3 regions of the Gracilibacillus sp. JCM 18966 genome follow, and region 2 is predicted to be linked to each of the others. Evidence: riboswitches for the same ligand, from Rfam matches in the RefSeq annotation. Region 2 holds a riboswitch; each other region holds the start of a gene.
The links. A riboswitch is a leader RNA that binds a small molecule or an ion and turns the genes downstream of it on or off. The one in region 2 is predicted to bind S-adenosylmethionine.

Region 1 (5,815 bases), 1.9 Mb from region 2:
AACATTTAAAAAGCCATACGTGTTTAAGTCTGCATTACGGAAGAATAATTGCGCATTTTCTTCTAATTCTAATTTTGCCATATGTGGATCAAGCCCTGCCCATGCATCTACATCGCCTGATACAAGGGCTGAACCACCATCTGCATGCTGCAGGTTAGTCAATGTAATATCATTAATCGTTAAGCCTTCTGAATCCAATGCTCTTACTAGAAAGATGAAGGGGTCTGTTCCCATAGTTGCTGCAACATTCTTTCCTTTTAAATCTTTAATGGATTCAATTCCTGAGCCTTCATTCGTTACTAATGCCGTCCATTCTGGCTTCGAATAGATGTATACATTCTCTATTGGTGCACCACTCTCCTTAGAGATTAAGGCTGCAGCACCTGCCGATGAACCAAAGTCAATACTATCACTTCTTAAAAACTCTAATGCTTTATTACTTCCTTGACTTAATGTCCACTCCACCTCTATATCTTCTTCCGCAAAAACTTCTTCTGCCCATTCGAATTTCTTTAATACTAAGCTTGTTGGCGAATAATAAGCATAATCTAAACGGATTTTTTCAGGCTTTCCCTCTGTTTCTCCTTCTGCTGCACAGCCTGATGCAATAACAAGAATGAAACCAAAAAGCGCGATAGCTAAAAAACTACGTAAATCTATTAATGGTATTCTTTTCATGATAGATTGTCCCCTTTTTTATTTTCTTTTCTATTAAATTTCACAAGCATAAGTGGAAATTGTTCCTCTTAACCGCTGGGCTTCTTTGTACGTACATCTATTGTGTACAACCTGTAACCCTGCTTCTCTTGCCACTTCTTCTGCTTTTGGTGAAACAACACCTTCCTGTAGCCAGAATACTTTTGGTTTAACTTCCACCGCTTCTTTTGCTACTTCTACCGCAGCATCAGGGCTACGGAAAACTTGTACAATGTCAATAGGAACAGGAACACTTTTTAAATCTGGGTATGCTTTTTCTCCTAAAATCTCTGTTTCCCTTGGATTAACTGGAATAATTTTATATCCAAGACGTTGCATTTTTCTTGCTAGACGGTAGCTCGGTCTTGCTTCCTTCCCACTCAGACCAACAATAGCCAATGTTTTTTGGCGAGTCACCTCTTCCCCATTCTCGATTACCCGCTCATATGGAGAATTTAATGCCCATTTAATTACCCCTTCATCATTTACGACGATTTGTTTTGCTTCATCTGCACCGATTCCTGTTGCTTTGGCAAGTGCTTGATCAAGATCATTTTGAATATCACGAATTGATTCGATTCCTACAGATAAACGAACAAGCTCTTCTGTTACTCCTGTTTCCTCTAATTGCTCTTTACTTAACTGTTGATGAGTAGTAGAAGCTGGATGAATAATTAATGACCTAGCATCTCCAACATTGGCTACATGGGACCATAGAGAAACATTATTGATTAGATCTCTACCTGCATCTCGTCCACCTTTAATACCAAAGACAATGATTGAGCCAAAGCCATTGTTCAAAATACGCTTCGCTAGTGCGTGTGATGGATGGCTTTCCAATCCTGGATATCGAATCCATTCCACCGCTTCGTGTTCTTCTAGATATTCTGCTAATTCCTGAGCATTTCGATTATGTCTTTCCACTCTTAAATGAAGTGTTTCTAATCCTTGTAGTAACTGGAAGGCATTAAATGGGCTAAGTGCCGCACCGAAGTCTCTCAATAACTGGACACGCACTTTTGTGATAAATGCTAATGTTCCAAAGTCTATTGCATAACGAATTCCATTGTAGCTCGGATCTGGTTCAGTAAATTGAGGATATTTTTCTGAATTCCAGTTAAAACGACCTCCATCAACTATAATTCCGCCAATCGATGTACCGTGACCACCTATCCATTTTGTCGCAGAATGAACCACAATATCAGCACCTAATGTGATTGGTTTACAACCATAAGGTGTGGCAAATGTATTATCAACGATCAATGGTACACCTGCCTCATGAGCAATCTCTGAAACTTTTTCTACATCCAATACTTGAAGGCCAGGATTTCCGATAATCTCACCATAAACTGCTTTCGTATTTTCATTGATGGCTTGACGGAAATTCTCAGGATCGGTTGGGTCTACAAATTTTACGTTGATTCCGTATCTTGGTAATGTTACAGCAAACAGATTATAGGTTCCGCCATACAAGTTCACACCTGCAACAATTTCGTCTCCCGCACTTGCTAGATTTAAGATCGATAGGGTGATGGCTGACATCCCCGAAGCTGTTGCAACTGCTGCAACGCCATCTTCTAAAAGGGCTAATCTTTTCTCAAAAACATCGACAGTTGGATTACCAATTCTTGAATAGATGTTTCCTGGTTCATCAAGTGCAAATAGTCTCTCTGCATGTTCTGTGTCATGGAAAACGAACGAAGTAGATTGATAGATAGGCACTGCTCTTGAACCTGTTGTTGGATCAGGCGCCTGACCACCGTGTAAATTTAAGGTCTCCGCATCATACGTTGAATTTTTAAAAGCTGTCATGTTAGTTTCCTCCTTGAATATTCCATTCATTTAATTAATATAAGTATAAAGAAAAGCCTTCTTCGACAAGAAGAAGGCTTTGGTTATCTACCAGCTGTCTCCCTCTTATCTATCAGGAATGTTTCCTGCAGGATTTAGCACCTTTTAAGCTGAAGCTTAATGGTTGCTGGGCGTCATCGGGCCAGTCCCTCTGCCTCTCTTGATAAGAGCTATTTAATTTTTATCGGATCAAAAAATCCTCTCTACATGGAGATAGAGAGGATTCAGTGTGAATAATTCGCTCTCTTATCTCTCCAAGCATGATCACTTAGTGGAATTGGCACCTTTATTAAGCTTTTGTGCTTAATGGTTGCCGAGGTTTCATAGGGCCAGTCCCTCCACCTCTCTTGATAAGATTTATTGTCAAATATTGTAATTCCGAGTGGATTACTTATATTTAATTTAGTTATTACATACTTTAGCATGGTAGACCACCACTGTCAACAAGTATTTATAAATTATTGAATATTTTTCTTTTAAGAGTATTCATGATTTATATCGACATGAAATAGCTTTTTTTTAATCCATTCATTTATGTTTTCAAAAAAATAGCGCATACTCATCCTAGAAAGAGGTTTTATTATGATCAACTACAAAAAAAAGTTGCCATCGTAACAGGAGGTGAAAGTGGTATCGGACGAGAAACATGCTTGCAATTAGCCAAGAAAGGTGCACGCATTGCCGTTATTAATATTTCCGATGATAGAGAAACGCCTGCATCCATTTGATGCAGCCACTTCTCTATTTAAAATAAGCTAAAAGACCTTTGGTGATCCCTTCTGCTAAGTTATCTTGATAGTCGCTTGTTCGGATTGTGAGTAAGTCATGAGGATTCGTAATAAATCCCATTTCTAATAAGAGTGCTTTATTTTGATTGTTTCTTAGTACATAGAAATTACTACTTCGAACCCCTCGATCTCTCATTGTGACATGTTGAGATAAAGAGGACTGCATTTCATAGGCAAGCTCTTTACTATCTGGGCCAAAATAGTGTGTGCTAATTCCATTAGCAGAAACTATTGGACTTGCATTAAAATGTAGACTTATAAAAGCATGAGTCTGATAAGCATGACTTATTCTCAAGCGGGTGGCATGATCTACATAGCTATCATTACTTCTCGTTAATAATACCGTTGCACCTGCTTGACGGAGCTCACTTGCTATCTCAGAAAGCACCTCCATAATGACATCCTTTTCAAAGATACCCCCAAGTCCTATGGCTCCAGGATCCATGCCACCATGCCCTGGATCGAGCACAATATTAAAGCCATTTAAGTTCTGCTCATTGCTTACCGTAGTTGTAGTAGCTGTTTGTTCCACAGATTGCTCTGTATCTGACGTAGCCTGGGCTGATGGTTCTTCAGGTATGTATGTGGTACTTTGATGATTCGTCAACCAGCCCGCAATCCATCCAATTTTACCATTCTTTAAATCTACTTTTATCCATTGATCTTCAGTATCAACGACCGAAAAAGACTCTCCAATTGTTGTAAAACCGATAATAGGATAATTTGTACCTGGTCCTGAACGAATCCGAACACCAGTGGCAGTAATAGAAACATCGTTTAAACTATCATTAGTAGCTGCTCGCTCTTGCTCTTCCACCATTAAAAATTGTGAAGCTATCCAAGCCTCTTTCCCATTATAAAAGGTTTTATACCAGCCATATGCCTCATCAAACACTTGTACTTGATCTCCAGCTTGTAATTTACCAAGAATTTGTCCATTTAAAGATGGCTCTGAGCGCACATGTAAATCTGTTGCTCCCACATGATATGTTTTCCCCTCTGCCTCTATAATCAAAGGGAAAACAAAGAAAAACGATAAAAATAAGATGATGGCTGTACTCTTTTTTATCAAAACAATATCACTTCCTTTTTCAGGATTTACTCGATAGTTTCTGATACCCAGAAGTGACCAATACTAAACCTATTTTTTATCGATTTTTGTAGAAAATATGATGATTAGTCATAATTACTGAATAGTCTCCATGAATAAAGATCATTTATTTATACATAAAAAAGCCCCACTACATCGATTAAACGATTTTAGTGAAGCTCTTTTATAAGATAATGCACCCGGAGGGGGCTTAAATTGTTGTACTAATGGAATAAACGTTATGAATTCAATTTTTTCCTGTAATCAATATAAAGAAGTATAGTTAAAATAAGCAAAAATATGATCATAGAAAACGGTATTAACCACAACTCATTCTGATTTAAATTCCATCCAATTAAGATAATAGCAAATGATACAATTGGAGCCATTATAAAATAAGGCTTTGAAAGGTAAAACCATCCATAAGGGAAAAAATGTGCTGCTGTAATGATGGAAAAAAAGATAATAGCTTCTTCTGGGCTTTTACCTATCGCCCAAAAAAGAATTGGAAAATATACGAGCTGAGCAATGTTCAAGAATACTCCTAACTTACCTAAGGGATTACCTTCAAATTTCCAATCTGCTTTCAAGAGATTGGAAAGACCCATCGATAAAGGAAACATTAATCCCGTTGAGAATAACATATAAATATTTTTTAGTTCTAGTGTGATTGGTTGTAAAAATATTATGGTAATAATTAACCAAATGATTACAGCTGACAACAAAAAGGAAACACCATTTTTCCCACTAATCGATAATCTTTTACGGAGATCATTAATTTGCAAACTAATTTCCCCTTCTTTTTTAAAATTTTCATCATTCATAAGCTACTCCATTGTTTGCATATCTTCTGGGTAATGAATGGTGTCAAATACCTCATCTGATTTAGAATCTTTAACATTGATCGTGACATCATAGTCATCTGGAGATGCTCCATCATAAAGTTGATACATCATTCCTGTTATTCCAATTCCCAGCACAGCAAAACCGTCCATACTATTTTCATACCCTTCTCTATCAACACTTAAATGAAACTCTGAAAAATCTTCATTGGAGGTAATGTCTTGAATTGACGGGAAGTCACCACTTGTCTTAATCTCCTCCATGGATTGATCTAATTGTTTTTTTATTTCATTCATCATTTCCTTGTGTTTGGATTTTGACATTTTATAAGTCAAGCTTCCGTCTTCATTCTCTGTTACTTTTAACCCTTCCTCTTCAGCTTTCGCTATCGATTCATCGGTAGATTCTATCATAGAGGAAGGTATGGTAACTTCCACACTTAATAAGTTTTTATCTACTTCAACCGCTTCTTTATCGTCATTCTGATTTGGTTCTGAATCTTTAGTATCTGTATCTATAGCTTCTTTTCCTTCTTCTTCATTTTTCT
Region 2 (5,815 bases):
ACTAATATGATTCTTCACCGTCCCGACGGATAATGCTAGCTCTGTTGCTATTTCTTTATTGTCCTTCCCTTCCCCTAGTAAGTACAAAATATCCTGCTCCCGCCTTGTTAAGCTAGGGTGTTCTTTCTTGCCAACAGCAGACTTTTTCTCCAACAGTTGTGGGATTACTTTACTCGCTACCTCCCCTGGTAACTGCAATCCACCCTTCATACAACCCTTGATCGCATGAATTAACCAGCTAGCATCCGCATCCTTTAATAAATATCCATGTACTCCTATTTTCAATGCTTCGACTGCATATGCTTCATCGTTAAAAGTTGTTAACATCATTATTTTCATTTCAGGCCATCTTCCAAGCATTTCTCTTGCGGCCTTTAAACCATCCATTTCCGGCATACGAACATCTAAAATGGCTATATCAAAATATTCTATTTCCCTTAGCTTTAAGGCTTCTTTCCCATTGCCTACTTCTCCAGTCACCTTTAAATCGGGATCTGTTTCGATCATCATTTTGATCCCTTGTCTCACCAATACCTGATCCTCTCCTAATAAGATTTTAATCAATTTTCCTCATCCTTTTGGTTAATCGGGAAGCTTCCCCGAACAATGAATTGACTATCATATGCGAGAACCTCCAAATGACCATTTATTGCTTGAAGTCTTTTTCGCATCGATTTTAGGCCAAATCCTTCTGTTAATTGTATCGGACGGGATAGCGCATTATGAACTTCCAGTCGAAAATGACTATTGCCAGGAGCCTCAAAAATGATCTCTGCTTTCTTTGAATCACTGTGACGCATCACATTGGTTAGTGCTTCTTGAATACACCGATAAACAACACTCGCCTGTGTTGGACTTAAAGATACAGAAAGCGCATTTTGTCTCATAGAAAAGGTAATCGAAAGGAAGTGTTCTGCTTCAATCTTCCGAATTAATTGAATAACGGCAGACATCCCAGTAATCTGTTCATTTTGTAGTGCCTTTACTGCTTGGCGTGTTTCGTTAAGACTTTCCTGCGCTAATGATTTTACCTGTTCCCAATCCTTTGGATCATTTTCGTTTTTAAGGCGAAATGTTTCAATTAACATAAGCAAATTGGTCAAGGAATGACCAGCTCGATCGTGAATCTCTCGACCGATTACTACTCGTTCCTGCTCTCTAATATGCTTTTCCTGTGTGATCGAATTACGTTTTAATTGCCGGTGTGTATGTAATAGAGTCTTATAACGCAGCTCTAATTCTCTTAATCTTGTAGCATTCATTTGATAGATCGATAATCCTATGGCTATTAATACATAGATGTAGCAAAAGATTAAACCATTAAAAAGGCTAAAATACGGATAAGTAAAAATGGTTAACAAAAGAAAAACAAGAATCATAATCGTCCAAAAGTAATGTTTTTGAAAGGTTTCTGCAGCACTTACTAAAACAAGAAGAAATAAAAGGAAAACGAAAGGATTGAGTGTTGAAAAACTAGGTAAAATAAAAGCTATGGTGATAATCACGAGAAAAAGCAGCCATAGAGTAAAATGCATCTTCTGTTTGTATTTTACGACAGAGGTAAAAAATAAAACCCCTAAGCCAAAAGCGGACATCATAAATAGAAAGGCAACACTACCTCCCGCTTGAACTCCCATCCATGTTGTCCCCGTCCAAGTGATAAACCAAATAATAAGCCATGCCCAGTAGAAATAACGCATCTTGATCCTCCATTTTCCTTAAACTAACGTCTGTAATTTCTCCGATGGTAAGAAGTCTTCCTTTATTATAAACTGGTTGTGAACGAAATGCACCGTTGATTTAGTGAATGATCTGAAAACAGATTACTAGCAACCTCCTTCTTTCTATTTTATACTATTTAAGAAAGCGCTTAAAATATAACAAGGAGTGATCGATATGCAATACCGCCGTTTAGGAAATACTGGATTAAAAGTAAGTGAAATTAGTCTAGGAAGCTGGCTTACATATGGAGGGTATGTTGAAGAAGAGAAAGCAATCGCCTCTATTGATAAAGCCTATGAGCTTGGCATTAACTTTTTTGATACAGCAAATGTCTATATGCGAGGGGATGCAGAAAAGGTCGTCGGTAAAGCATTAAGAAAATACCCGAGGAGCTCCTATGTGCTTGCGACAAAAGTTTTCGGAAAAATGGGAGATGGTCCAAACGACCACGGCTTATCGAGAAAACACATCGTAGAACAATGTGACGCGAGCTTAAAGCGACTTGGACTTGACTATATCGATATCTACTATTGTCACAGATACCACCAAGACACCCCTTTAGAGGAAACATTACGAGCGCTTGATGATTTAATTAGACAAGGAAAAGTTTTATATATCGGTGTTAGTGAATGGTCGGCAGAGCAAATGACAGAAGCTATTCATCTAGCTGACAAAAAATTGCTTGATCGTATTGTCGTCAATCAACCGAATTACAGTATGCTTCAACGCTACATCGAAAAAGAAGTGATCCCTGTAGGTAAAAAGCATGGAATTGGACAAGTTGTCTTCTCTCCACTTGCACAGGGTGTACTAACTGGTAAATATAAAAAAGGACAAGCAATTCCTGAAAACAGTCGGGCAGCTCAAAAGGATATGAATCTATCACGTATTCTAACGGAAGACAATCTAGAGAAAGTAGAAAAATTGAAGGCCATTGCTGCAAATGAAAACCTATCCCTTGCTCAATTAGCCATTGCGTGGATCCTACGTCAAGAAAATGTAGCGAGCGCACTTGTGGGAGCAAGTCGTCCAGAACAAATCGAAGAAAATGCAAAGGCATCTGGCATCACACTTTCCCAAGAGACATTAGCTAAAACAGAGGAAATTCTCGGTTAAGGTGATAAAATGGGCGGTCTAGCTGCCCATTTTCGTCCCATCTATTGGACTATTTGCATATATATAAAAATATATATTAACAATTTTTACAAAAAATCATGTTGACATTTCCTGTTATTCGGTTTATCATTACATTAAATATTCATAAAAGGAATTCTTATCCAGAGAGGTGGAGGGGCAGGCCCAGTGAATCCTCGGCAACAGGTTCTTACAAATGAACACTGTGCCAAATCCTGCGGGACAGCTTTAGGTTGTATCCCGAAAGATAAGAAGTGTAGATTGATTACAAGACTTCTTATCTGAACAGATAAGAAGTTTTTTTGATGAGAAAGACGATTAAAAGGAGGAGAAATATGTCAGAACAAGCAATTACCTATGCTCATTATGAAGAAAGTTTTTGGAATGAGTTCACGCCTGGTGAAGATGACCCGACAAAAGGGGCTGAGCAAATCATTAATTGGGCTTACAAAAGCTATGGAGACTCACTCGTTTATGCTTGTAGCTTTGGGGCAGAAAGTATGGTCCTAATAGACTTAATTGCTAGAGTGAAGCCAGATGCTTCATTAGTTTTTCTCGACACAGGCTTACATTTTCAAGAAACCTATGATCTGATTGATGAAGTGAAAAACAAATATCCTTCCTTACAAATAACGATGAAGCAACCTGAATTAACAGTAGAGGAGCAAGCAGAAAAACATGGATCCGCTCTTTGGAAGAGAAATCCTGATCAATGCTGCTACCTTCGAAAAGTAAAACCATTAGAGGAGGTTCTGAGCGGAGCTGTTGCTTGGATATCCGGACTTAGAAGAGAGCAATCCCTAAGTCGTGCGAAGACTCAATTTGTTAACAAGGATGAAAGATTCCAATCTGTTAAAATATGTCCCCTTATCTATTGGACCTGGGATGATGTTTGGGACTACATCAAAAAACACAACCTCCCATACAACGCTTTACATGATCAGAACTTTCCAAGCATTGGATGTATACCTTGTACCTCCCCTGTCACTAATTCAGACGATGAGCGTGCTGGTAGATGGAGTTCCTTTAACAAAACAGAATGTGGTTTACACACTACAACGACACCATAGAAAATAGATGGTTAAATTTTTATGTCTATAACTAAGTAAAACTATCGGAATAATGAAAATCAAATAATATTCCCATAACATAATATAATGGAGAGGTGATCTTATTGGCCTTACAAGTGGTTAACAGCCCATTTGATGAACGACAAACAGAAATTTTAAATCAATTATTGCCAACCTTAAACGATGCACAGAAAAATTGGCTTGCCGGCTACCTTGCTGCATCTCAATCAGCAGCACCACCTGAAACGACGAAGCAAGTGACTAAAACGAGCGAGACAGCAACAAGAACCATTACTATCTTATATGGATCAGAAACAGGGAACAGTCAAACAATTGCCGAACAGTTGAATGATCAATTAAAGGCATCGGATCGAAAAACCGTGATTTCAAGCATGGATGATTTTAAGGCAAAGAAATTAAAAGAAGTGGAGGATCTCTTAATTGTTACCGCAACACACGGTGAAGGAGATCCACCAGATAATGCGATACAATTCCATGAGTTTTTATTAGGGAGAAAAGCACCTAAGTTAGATAGTGTAAGATTCTCTGTCCTCTCTTTAGGGGATGAATCCTATGAGCATTTCTGCCAAACAGGGAAGGATTTTGACAAACGTTTAGAGGAATTAGGTGCAACACGTATTCACCCACGCGTGGATTGTGATGTCGATTATGAAGAATTAGCCGAGGAATGGATGAATGGTGTATTAAAAGTATTAAACGAGGACAGCCAAACTCAGGCTTCAGAGCAGCAGGTCGCCTCCTCCCCTGCAGAAGCACCAATATACTCCAAGAGTAATCCATACCCAGCAGAGGTCCTAGAAAATATAGACCTAAGTGGAAGAGGCTCGAACAAGGAAACGAGACATATTGAATTGTCATTAGAAAACTCTAACCTAAGCTATGAACCAGGCGATTGTCTAGCTATCTATCCAAAGAACAATCCCGAGCTTGTTCAGGCAGTCATCAATAAACTAGATTGGAATGCAGAACAAACGATACCTATAAATAAGCAAGGGGAAATTCGCTCGATCCAAGAGGCATTAACCTCTATCTTTGAAATTACAAAACTAACAAAAGGAATGCTCGAAAAAGCTGCAGGATTTTTTGATAATGAAAAGCTTACCAAGCTAATAGAGGATAGTGACAAGATGAGGGAATATATACATGGCAGGGACTTACTAGATCTAATCCTTGATTTCACACCGAGCAATTTGGACCCTGCCTCCCTTATGCACTGGTTAAGGAAAATTCCTGCAAGACAATATTCGATCTCAAGCAGTTATAAGGCAAATCCTGATGAAGTTCACTTAACGATTGCTACGGTTCGCTACCACACCCATGGACGTGATCGTCATGGCGTGTGCTCAGGCGAGATTGCAGAGAGAATTCAACCTGGTGATCAATTGAATGTATATGTTCATCGAAATCCGAATTTTAAGTTTCCTTTTGATGATAGCACACCTGTTATTATGATTGGTCCAGGAACAGGAGTTGCTCCATTCAGAGGATATATAGAGGAACGAGAAGAGCTTGAATTAAAGGGGAAAACCTGGCTATTCTTTGGTGATCAACACTTCCGATCAGACTTTTTATACCAGGTCGATTGGCAAAATTGGCTAAAGAATGGCTATCTAAGCAGGATGGATGTTGCATTTTCAAGAGATTCTGCTGAAAAGATATATGTGCAGCATCGAATGCTAGAAAAAGCAAAAGAATTATTTTCCTGGCTGGAACAAGGTGCACATATATATGTTTGCGGAGATGAAAAGCGAATGGCAAAGGATGTGCATCAAACACTCCTAACCATTATTGAACAAGAAGGAAAGCTTAGCTCTACAGAGGCAGAAGCCTTTTTGAATCAATTAAAGCAAGAAAAAAGATACCAACGT
Region 3 (5,815 bases), 1.1 Mb from region 2:
GGTTTTTCCAAAGCAGGAGTATCGAGTATGGGGATCCTTGTAGTCACGCTCTTTATGATACTATTCCCTGCAAAAGAATCTGTTGGAATACTACTACCATTATTAATTGTTGGCGATCTATTTGCCGTTACATATTATCGAAAAAATGTGGTCTGGAAGTATTTGTTCTCTCTAGTTCCATCCGTTCTTGTAGGGGTTTTAATAGGGTATTATGTATTGAGCTATGTAACAAGTGATCAATTAAAGCCAATGATTGGCATTCTAGTTTTAGCATTAATCATACTCCATATAAGTAGAGAGCGATTAGGAGAGAAATTTAATCAGATGCTTCCAGAAGCAAAAATTTTCACCATGATGATGGGAGCATTAGCTGGATTTGCGACCATGATTGGAAATGCAGCTGGTGGTGTGATGGCGATTTACTTCTTAGTAAAAGGACTGCCAAAAAAGGAATTTGTCGGAACAGGTGCATGGTTCTTTTTATTTGTTAATGTGATAAAGGTTCCTTTTTATATCACCCTTGGTATGATTAATATGGAATCTATCATGTTTAACCTATGGTTAATTCCAATGATTTTAATAGGAGCAGTTATTGGAGTAAAGGTTTTACAACTAATGCCTCAGCGTTTATTTCAGATCCTCGTACTAGTCTTTGCGGGTATTGGTGCCATTCGTTTATTAATAGGCTAATAGATATAGAAAGGACGCTTTATAAACTGTATTTCAACTTAAACACCAGACCAAGTTGCGGTTTATTCACTTTATAAACGGCATTTCAAGCGAAGCAACAGCCAAATTTGCGGTTGATCCGATCTATAAACGGCATTTCAACGGAAGCACTGGGCCAAGTTGCCGTTTATAGTCTTTTTAACCGCACTTCAATTGAGGCAAGAAGCCAAATTACAGTTTATCGAAGCGATGCATTTAGGAAATCAAGCCCCCAGTCCTTTTCTCTTCTCCTCTATAATGGAAGGCTTAATTTGCTTTGTTGGAAAGATTGATTAAGATCCTTGATCAAATCATCGACATTCTCTATACCTACAGATAAACGGAACAAGCGATCCTCGATCCCTCTTTCTTTTCGTTCATGTGGAGGCATTGCTGCATGAGACATGGTAGCAGGATGAGAAAGAATAGATTCCACAGCCCCTAAGCTTACGGCAAAGACTGGTATTTCTAGCTTTCTAACGAATCCCTCTATGTCAACATTTTCTGATAATAAAAAGGATAGGACTGCTCCACCACTTTTGGCTTGAGAATGATGAACGTTAAAACCAGGATGATCCGTAAGACCTGGATAATACACTTTTTCAATCGCATGATGTTCATCCAAAAATTTAGCAATTTCAAGTGCAGATTGGCTTGATTTGGTTAGTCGAGTCTCCAAAGTTTTCATTCCTTGAATTAAGGTATAGGAATCCTGTGCACTTAGAATGGATCCAATTGTATTCTGAATAAATTTTAGTTTTGCAGCTAACTCTTCTGTTTTTGCCACAGCTAATCCAGCTACTACGTCACTATGACCAGATAAGAATTTAGTCGCACTATGGAGCACAATGTCTACACCAAGATCTAGTGGATTTTGATACAATGGTGTCATAAATGTATTGTCTAAATAAGTATAGCAATCATTGGCTTTAGCTAACTCCACCACTTTCTTAATGTCAGTGATTTGCAATAAGGGATTTGCTGGTGTTTCCATATAAATAACCTTTGTATTACTTTGAATAGCTTTTTCAATTTCTGCGATGTTTGTCATGTCAACAAAAGTATGGCTAATCGAGAAGCTGGTCAATAGCTGACTGATAAATCGATAGGTACCTCCATAAACGTCTTTTGTCACAACGACATGATCTCCCGCTTCCAATAATAAAAAAGCGGAGGAGATAGCTGCCATGCCTGAAGAAAAGGCATAGCCTGCGTATCCATTCTCTAACTGCGCAATCGTCTTTTCTAAAATTTCTCTGGTTGGGTTACCTGAGCGGCTATAATCGAATGGTCCGAATTCATTTATTTCTTTCTGATGATAAGTAGATGATAAATAAATCGGAGGATTTACGGCACCTGTCACCTTTTCGTTAAATCCTTGTTGTAGCCCTGCATGAATAAGCTTTGTATCAAATTGGTTAGACATGAAGTAATTCCTCCTTGCTCTTTAGTAGTGCTTGATCTAGATCTTCTTTTAAATCTTCTATATGCTCAATACCGACAGAGAAACGTAACAGCCTTTCACAAATACCACGTTTTTCACGTTCTTCTAAAGGGATATCTGCATGCGTTTGTGTTGTTGGATAAGTGATAAAGCTCTCCACCCCACCTAAGCTTTCCGCAAAAGAAATGACTTTTAAATGGGATAAGAAGGGGACAACCATTTGTTTCTCCTTAATCCGGAAACTAACCATTGCACCTTTACCGGGATACAGAATGTCTGTTACTAAAGGGTGCTCCTTGAAAAACTGTTCAAGTGCTCTAGCATTTTCCTGTTGCTTCTCAAGGCGAAGACTTAACGTTTTCATGCCTCGAATAAGTAACATACAATCAAATGGTGACAATACAGCTCCTATGGCATTGTGTAGATGGGTTAGTTTTTCTGCTAACGGTTGATCCTTCACAGCAACTAGTCCAGCAAGAACATCATTATGTCCACCTAAATATTTCGTTGCAGAATGGACGACAATATCTGCTCCTAGTGTAAGTGGCTTTTGGAGATATGGTGTGAAAAAGGTATTATCTACGATTAAAAGCAGCTGGTGTTCTTTAGCGATCTGGGCAACTTTATGAATATCTAACTCGATTAACAGTGGATTTGTTGGCGTCTCAATAAATATTGCCTTTGTTTTCGATGTGATTTGTTCTGCAATTTCTTCTGGTTTCACATAGAGAAAATCGACCGCATATGCTTCACTATAGTGACTAAATAATCGGTATGTTCCACCATAAACATCCTCTGTCACGATGATTTGATCCCCTTTTTCAAATATGGCAAGCACTAATTGAATCGCAGCCATACCGGATGAACAAGCAAATCCCTTAGTGCCTTTTTCAAGGTCGCTTATGGCCTTTTCTACAATATCTCTGGTTGGATTACGCGTTCGCGTATAATCAAAACCGGTAGAATTGCCAATTGTTTCATGCTGGTAGGCTGTCGATAAATAAATAGGTGGCTCGACGGCACCTGTCTTTGGATCAGATTTATTCCCAATTTGAGCTAATGATGTTTCGATATGCTTCATTTCGATCATTCCTCCTACGATATGCTATAAAACGAAAAGGGACTTTCTCCCGATAAGAAGAAAGTCCCCACATTTATACATACTTCTTATCTTCGGTAATTACCTTCTGGATTTAGCACCATGCATAAAATGCTGGTTGCTGAGGCATCATCGGGCCAGTCCCTAAACCTCTCTTGATAAGCTTAAAATATTTAGTTGTTAAAACGTTTTGGAAATACTATACAATATATCATACAATCACCAGTAAAAAAATACAAGAAAAAATTTAAAAAAATTAAACCTAGTAAAACCATTGGTTATAAAGGATTTTTAGTGGATTGCAGTAGCAATCCAAGGAATTGACCTATTGACATTAATTGTATTTACCATTATATTCAATACAAATCATTTAATAACTTAAAACATTATATGCTTTCTTATCCAGAGAGATGGAGGGACTGGCCCGATGAAATCTCAGCAACAGGCATTTGAGGCACTGTGCTAATTCCAGCAAGACAACCTTGGCAGATAAGAAGAAGTATTTAACTTCTACTTTTAGACCAAGTAGAAGTTTTTTGTTTTTTTGAAAGAAAGTAGGATCTCGCTAATAAATCTGGACGCGAGGGTAAGAAAATTAGCGGCAACCCTATACGACATTTTGATGAAGCATTATGTTGATATGGAGAGAAAAGCATTCACGCCCGGAGATTCACTTGAAATAAAAATGCAGGTTTCATTTCTAAGAAGATAAAAATAGAGGAAGTAGGATGAAAAATGTTAGTCATTTTAGCTTTTTTTGCCGCATGTTTATTTGCTTTTAATATCGGCGCGAGTGGCTCTGCCGCTAGTATGGGAGTCGTATATGGAAGTAAGGTAATAAAACATAAAAAAGTGGCATTATTTCTAGCTGGTTCAGGAGCCATAGTTGGTGCTCTTTGGGGAGGAAAGCATGTTACTCATACACTAGGAAAGGGAATTATTCCAGAGGAAATCATGGATGTTCGCATCGCTACAATTATACTGGCCGTTTCTGCGTGTACTTTATTTGTTACGAATTATATTGGTATTCCACTTTCTACTAGTGAGGTAACCGTTGGTGCTATTGTCGGAATTGGTTTGTCTTTTCAGCAAATATATGCCGTTTCTATATTAGAAATCGTCGGTTTATGGCTTCTTATCCCAATTTTAGCTTTTTTTGTGACATATACGCTTGAAAAAGTAAGAATGAAATACCGAGACAAGATAAAGGTCTCATTTTCTAGTAAAATATTAGCAGGACTGTTAATTATAACAGGTATTTTTGAGGCAATAGCCGCTGGTATGAATAATGTGGCGAATGCGTTAGGACCATTGGTGGGAGCAAATTTAGTAACAATGGAGATTGGTTTACCTGTCTTAGCGTTAGTGGTAGCGCATGGTAGCATCTTATTTGGGGGAAAAGTGTTAGATACCAATGCCAAAAAGATCACAAATCTATCACTGGCAAACGGAATTGTTGTTTCAAGCACAACAGGGATATTAGTTATTGCTGCCTCCTTTTTAGGAGTTCCTATCCCAATGACCCAGGTAACGACGACGGCAATTGTTGGAATCAGTGCTACGAAAAGCTGGCAAAATGTTTGGAAGGAAAAAATCATCCATCGTATTGCAAAGGTTTGGATTTCTTCACCAATCATTTCACTAGTGATTTCCTATAGTTTAACCGAAATCCTTATTCGTCATTCTTACTATACTGTAATCTTATTATTCTTAACGATACTTATTACAATCGTGTTAATGAAATATCAAGTAAAGTCAGAAACAAAGCAACAAGAACATCAATTAAGAAGGGAATGGGAAGAGATTGGGTAAAGTATATTTAGTAGGGGCAGGACCGGGCGACAAGGAACTAATTACGTTAAAAGGAATTAGAGCGATTGAAGAAGCAGACGTTATTTTATATGATCGTTTAATTAATCAAGAATTATTAAGCTATGCAAGAAGTGAGGCAGAATTAATTTTTTGTGGGAAAGAACCGAAATTGCATGGTGTTATTCAGGACGAGATAAATCGTTTACTCGTTCAATATGGAACAGAGGGAAAAATCATCACGAGATTAAAAGGTGGCGATCCGTTTATTTTTGGTAGAGGCGGGGAAGAAGCACTTGTTTTAGAAAAAGCTAATATTCCTTTTGAAGTAGTACCTGGTATCACATCAGGTATAAGTGCACCTGCATATGCTGGAATTCCATTAACCCATCGTGGGCTCAGTGGTTCCGTAAGCTTTATTAATGGGTCCAATCCTGAATCAAGATCATTAAAGGAATGGCAGCATATAGCTAATGGAACAGAAACTCTTTGCTTTTACATGGGTGTGAGGAATTTTCCTAAAACTGCTGAATACCTTATCCAAGCAGGTTTAGAAAAGACAACACCTGTAGCAATCATTCACTGGGGAACGACTAATAAACAAAAAACGATTGTAGGTACACTCGAAACAATCACGGATCGATTAGATGAGATCACGAATCCGTCAATGATTGTTATAGGTCAAGTTGTCTTATTGCATGATCAACTACAATGGTTTAATAAGCAAGCATTAGAAAATGCTGGAGCTTCATCAT

Region 1: it holds a riboswitch for S-adenosylmethionine, as region 2 does, so the genes downstream of both, ACZ5N5_RS18650 (PLP-dependent aspartate aminotransferase family protein) here and ACZ5N5_RS07335 (phosphoadenylyl-sulfate reductase) in region 2, are expected to answer to the same signal.
Region 3: it holds a riboswitch for S-adenosylmethionine, as region 2 does, so the genes downstream of both, ACZ5N5_RS12725 (methionine biosynthesis PLP-dependent protein) here and ACZ5N5_RS07335 (phosphoadenylyl-sulfate reductase) in region 2, are expected to answer to the same signal.

What each region holds. Positions count from the first base shown of each region.
Region 1 covers NZ_AP043883.1:3,810,334-3,816,148, forward strand. The annotation lists gene ACZ5N5_RS18645 (aliphatic sulfonate ABC transporter substrate-binding protein) at 1-678, opposite strand, end outside; gene ACZ5N5_RS18650 (PLP-dependent aspartate aminotransferase family protein) at 712-2,508, opposite strand; SAM riboswitch class I at 2,611-2,717, opposite strand; SAM riboswitch class I at 2,791-2,904, opposite strand; gene ACZ5N5_RS18655 (hypothetical protein) at 3,198-3,275, shown strand; gene ACZ5N5_RS18660 (N-acetylmuramoyl-L-alanine amidase) at 3,289-4,407, opposite strand; gene ACZ5N5_RS18665 (DUF7010 family protein) at 4,665-5,249, opposite strand; gene ACZ5N5_RS18670 (hypothetical protein) at 5,253-5,815, opposite strand, start outside.
Region 2 covers NZ_AP043883.1:1,513,795-1,519,609, reverse strand. The annotation lists gene ACZ5N5_RS07350 (response regulator) at 1-564, opposite strand, end outside; gene ACZ5N5_RS07345 (histidine kinase) at 561-1,700, opposite strand; gene ACZ5N5_RS07340 (aldo/keto reductase family protein) at 1,897-2,838, shown strand; SAM riboswitch class I at 2,993-3,110, shown strand; gene ACZ5N5_RS07335 (phosphoadenylyl-sulfate reductase) at 3,192-3,926, shown strand; gene ACZ5N5_RS07330 (assimilatory sulfite reductase (NADPH) flavoprotein subunit) at 4,031-5,815, shown strand, end outside.
Region 3 covers NZ_AP043883.1:2,657,909-2,663,723, forward strand. The annotation lists gene ACZ5N5_RS12715 (sulfite exporter TauE/SafE family protein) at 1-690, shown strand, start outside; gene ACZ5N5_RS12720 (aminotransferase class I/II-fold pyridoxal phosphate-dependent enzyme) at 962-2,134, opposite strand; gene ACZ5N5_RS12725 (methionine biosynthesis PLP-dependent protein) at 2,127-3,233, opposite strand; SAM riboswitch class I at 3,317-3,416, opposite strand; SAM riboswitch class I at 3,647-3,747, shown strand; gene ACZ5N5_RS12730 (anion permease) at 3,987-5,063, shown strand; gene cobA (uroporphyrinogen-III C-methyltransferase) at 5,056-5,815, shown strand, end outside.